2 regions of the Streptacidiphilus cavernicola genome follow, and region 1 is predicted to be linked to the other one. Evidence: riboswitches for the same ligand, from Rfam matches in the RefSeq annotation. Region 1 holds a riboswitch; the other holds the start of a gene.
The links. Region 1 has a riboswitch for cobalamin ahead of ACEZDE_RS11875 (ribonucleoside-diphosphate reductase subunit alpha). Riboswitches for the same ligand answer to the same signal wherever they lie in the genome.
Positions count from the first base shown of each region.

Region 1 (2,191 bases):
GCTCGGGCACGTCGCCGGGGGAGAACAGCGACCACTCGGTGTCGGCGTCCACCCGGCGCATGAACTCGTCCGGGACCCAGTGCGCCAGGTTGAGGTTGTGGGTGCGCCGGGCCTCCTCGCCCGTGCTGTCCCGCAGCTCAAGGAACTCCTCGACATCGGCGTGCCAGGTCTCCAGGTAGACGCAGGCCGCGCCCTTGCGCCGGCCGCCCTGGTTCACCGCGGCGACCGAGGCGTCCAGGGTGCGCAGGAACGGCACGATGCCGTTGGACTGGCCGTTGGTGCCGCGGATCAGGCTGCCGCGGGAGCGGATCCGGCTGTAGGAGAGGCCGATCCCGCCCGCGTGCTTGCTCAGCCGGGCGATCTGGGCGTAGCGGGAGTAGATCGAGTCCAGCTCGTCCAGCGGGGAGTCCAGCAGGTAGCAGGAGGACATCTGCGGGTGCCGGGTGCCGGAGTTGAACAGGGTGGGGGAGGACGGCAGGTATTCGAGCCGGCTCATCAGCCGGTACAGCTCGGCCACCTCGGCCACGGACTCCTTGCCGCCCGCCCGTCGCCCGCCGCCACCCTTGTCCGAGTCGCTGCGCTCCACGCCTCCCGCCCGTCGCCCGCCGCCACCCTTGTCCGAGTCGCTGCGCTCCACGCCTCCGACCTGGAGGCCGCAGGCCACCCGGAGCAGGAAGTGCTGCGGGGTCTCCAGCACCTGACGGGTGATCGGGTGCCGCAGCAGGTAGCGGGAGTAGACCGTGCGCAGGCCGAAGTACTCGAACCGGTCGTCGCCGGCCGGGTCGACCACCGCGTCCAGGGCCTCGGCGTGGGCGGCGACGAAGGCGGCGGTGTCGTCGCCGATCAGGCCCTCCCGGTGGCCGACCGCGATCGAGGCGGCGAAGCAGGTGGCGCCCTGGCCGGAGGCCTCCTCGCGGATCTCCTCGGCCAGCAGCCGGGCGGCGAGCCGCGAGTACTGCGGGTCCTCGGCGATCAGCGCGGCGGAGGCCTCGATCGCCAGGCCGCGCAGCTCGCTGTAGTCGGCGACCGCGCTGCGCCCGCGCAGGGCGGCGGCGGCGACCCGGCCCGCGTCGATGTGCACCAGGTCGGCGGAGCGCTCGGTGAGGGTGCGCAGCAGGGCGGTGCCGGGGGCGTCCTGGACGTCCGGGCCGGGGCCGTCGCCCTGGTGCGGGACTGTCGTCGCTGCTGCGGTCTCGGTGATCGTCACTTGCGCTCCTCGTTGGCGGCCGGTCGGCGGCGGACCGTCGGCGGGAGGCGTGAGGGAGCGTCACCGGGCGCGCGGAGGCAGCCAGGAACGCGTCCCCGGCCCACCCGCGAGGCCCGGACGTGCGTCGCCCCGGGGGGTGCCGGGACGAGCTGTCGGCAGGTACTCGGACTCGCGGCAGGCCAGGGCGCGAGGGCGCAGGGCACAGCCGCTCACCGCTGCGGGGCAGTCCCGGAATCGCACCGGGTTCCCCTGCGGGACAGCGAGTATGAGCATACATGTAGGGGTGCTTCCAGAAAGCACCCCTACATGTAGTGTCGCGTCACTCCGCTTGTTCGGCGGGGCGGGGCGTGAGCTCGACCGCGTAGGTGAGCAGCGGGATGTCCGGCATCGGCGACCAGTCCCGCTCCGGGGTCCGGACGAAGCCGAGCCGCTCGTAGATGCGGTAGGCGTACACCATGGACGGCTGAGTGGACATCACCACCCGGCGCAGCCCCAGCTCCCCGGCCCGGTCCAGGCAGGCCCGCACCAGCGCCTCGCCGACGCCCCGGCCGCGGGCCGCGGGCGACACCGCGAGCATCCGGAACTCGCCCTCGTCGCCCCGGGCCAGGTCCGCGTACGGCGAGCCGGGCGGGGCGAAGGTCACCGAGCCGAGCAGGGCGCCGTCGGCGGGGTCCACGGCCACCAGCAGCTCGGCCCGGTCGGCGCGGTCGCGGGCGTCGCGCAGCCGCGGTTCGTAGCTGCCTCCGCGGGAGGTGTGGCCGTCGGCGATGAAGGACTCGGCGGTGAGGTGGCCTGCGGCGTCGAGCTCGGAGTCGAGAGCGGGGCGGATGAGGATGTCCATGGGGAGAGTCTGCCGGACCGCCCGGGTCACTCCGGCAGCGGCTCCGGAAGGCGAGGTTTCTGGCGGTATGTCAGATTTGGAGGTGTGTCCGCGGTGGGATCCGGCTCTCCGCGCGTGAGCGGGAGCGAGGGCGGCACCGGATG
Region 1 covers NZ_JBHFAB010000007.1:131,004-133,194, reverse strand. The annotation lists gene ACEZDE_RS11875 (ribonucleoside-diphosphate reductase subunit alpha) at 1-1,207, opposite strand, end outside; cobalamin riboswitch at 1,362-1,508, opposite strand; gene ACEZDE_RS11870 (GNAT family N-acetyltransferase) at 1,527-2,048, opposite strand.

Region 2 (2,191 bases), on a different contig from region 1:
TGGTGCGCAGCGTGCTGCGGGCGGCCACCTCGCTCACCGCCGTCGCCAACGGGAGCAGGCATGAACTGCTCGGGTCGGACATCGCCGTGGTCGAGCGGACGGAGGAGCGGGCCGAGGAGCGGGCGGAACTGCGGCTGCGGGTGCCGCTGGACAGCAGGCTGGCCCGGGAGGCGGCGATGGTCGCGGGGGAGGGCGGCGGGCTGCCGGTGGCGCTGGAGTGGACCGACGTCGCACCGCTGGCGGTCCGGCAGCGGATCCGCGCCCGGGTCAGGATCGCCGGGATGCTGTCGTCGCGCGGGCGCACCGAACCGGAGGGGATGCTGTCGCTGCCGGTGGACGTCCGGCACGTGGCGCTCGCCACACCCGGCGCGGACGGTCTGGTCGACCCGGCGGAGCTGCTGCGGGCCGAACCCGACCCGCTGGCCGTGGTCGAGGCCGCGCTGCTGCTCCACCTCGCCGAGGACCACCAGGGCCACGTGGCCGCGCTGCTCGGTCTGATTGATCCTCAACTGCTGTACGGGGTAACCGAGGTGAGCCCGCTCGCGCTGGACCGCTACGGCATCGTGCTACGGCTGTCCCGGGAGTGGCCCGGTGGCCGGCGCCATGCCCACCCGCCGCACCAGGACGTCCGGTTGTCGTTCGGGGAGCCGCTGCCGGACGCCGACCAGGTCGGCCGACGGCTGCACGCGCTGCTGGCCGGGCACGGGGAGCAGCGCCCGGCGGTCCGGCGTGATTGACGCGTCGCGTACAGGTCCGTACTGTCAACCGTGAGTGATGGCACGAGGAAGCTGGTGGGAATCCAGCGCGGTCGCGCCACTGTGAGCGGTCACCGGTCGGCAGGTCGAAGGTCGGTGACGGCGAGTCAGACAGTCGTCCGTCGCTCCGCTCCATTCACTGAGGGACGCACGATCCCGCTCAAGGAGGCTCTGTCATGAGCAGTCTGTCCGCACCCCCCGCCGTGATAGCCACGCCGGTCGTCCTGCCGGTGTCCAAGGCGGTGCTGTGGCTGGTCGGCACCGCGCTGATCGCGTTCGCGGTGTACTACTTCATCGGGGTGGACCAGGGCGCCTACTCGGTGTTCGGGAACGACATGCACATCCACGAGTTCGTCCACGACTCCCGGCACTTCCTCGGCTTCCCCTGCCACTGACGTAGCACCACCCACGCACCGTCACCGGCGTGCCGCGGCCGGGTCAGGACGCCTCGGCGCGCAGCGCGTCCCGCTGCCGCTGGGACTCGATCACCTGCGGCATCTGCTGCTCGACCCACTGCACCAGGTCGACGACCAGCTCGGCGGCCTCCCGTCCCGGCCCGGTGAGGCTGTACTCGACCCGGGGCGGGATCTCCGGATGCGCCACCCGCAGCACGAAGCCGTCCCGCTCCAGTGTCTGCAGGGTCTGCGCCAGCATCTTCTCGCTCACCCCCTCGATCCGCCGCCGCAGCTCGCTGAAGCGGTAGGTCCGCTCCCGCAGCGCGGCCAGTGCCAGGACCCCCCAGCGGCTGGTGACGTGCTCCAGCACCAACCGGGACGGGCAGGCCTTGTCGTAGACGGTGAACGGCGGTATCGCACTCATGACACCAGCTTACTTCAAAGTGGGTACTTCCGATTCGGAAGTACCGTGCCTAGCGTGGGGAGGGTGAAGCGGCGCACCGGCGCCGTTCTCCCCTCACCACGATCGGAACGCCCACCATGACCATCCTCGTCACCGCCGCCACCGGCCAGCTCGGCCGCCTCGTCGTCGAGAGCCTGCTGGAGCGGGTGCCCGCGACCGAGGTCGCCGTCGCCGTCCGCGACCCCGAGAAGGCCGCCGACCTGGCCGCGCTCGGGGTGGACGTCCGGCAGGCCGACTACAGCGAGCCCGAGACGCTGCGGACCGCCCTGACCGGGGTGGACCGGGTGCTGCTGATCTCCGGCACCGACATGGGCGCGCGGGTGGAGCAGCACCGCGCCGTGATCGAGGCGGCGAAGCAGGCCGGGGTCGGCCTGCTCGCCTACACCAGCATCTTCGGCGGCGACGACACCACCTTCGCCCTCGCCGACGACCACCACGCCACCGAGGCGCTGCTGCGCGCCTCGGGCGTCCCGTACGCGCTGCTGCGGAACGCCTGGTACACCGAGGTCTACACCGCCCAGCTGGGCACCTACCTGCAGTTCGGCGCGGTCACCGGCAGCAGCGGCGACGGCAGGGTC
Region 2 covers NZ_JBHFAB010000027.1:30,774-32,964, forward strand. The annotation lists gene ACEZDE_RS28295 (DUF2470 domain-containing protein) at 1-737, shown strand, start outside; cobalamin riboswitch at 731-893, shown strand; gene ACEZDE_RS28300 (CbtB domain-containing protein) at 932-1,150, shown strand; gene ACEZDE_RS28305 (winged helix-turn-helix transcriptional regulator) at 1,194-1,574, opposite strand; gene ACEZDE_RS28310 (SDR family oxidoreductase) at 1,691-2,191, shown strand, end outside.
Region 2: another riboswitch for cobalamin. It lies ahead of ACEZDE_RS28300 (CbtB domain-containing protein); the one in region 1 lies ahead of ACEZDE_RS11875 (ribonucleoside-diphosphate reductase subunit alpha).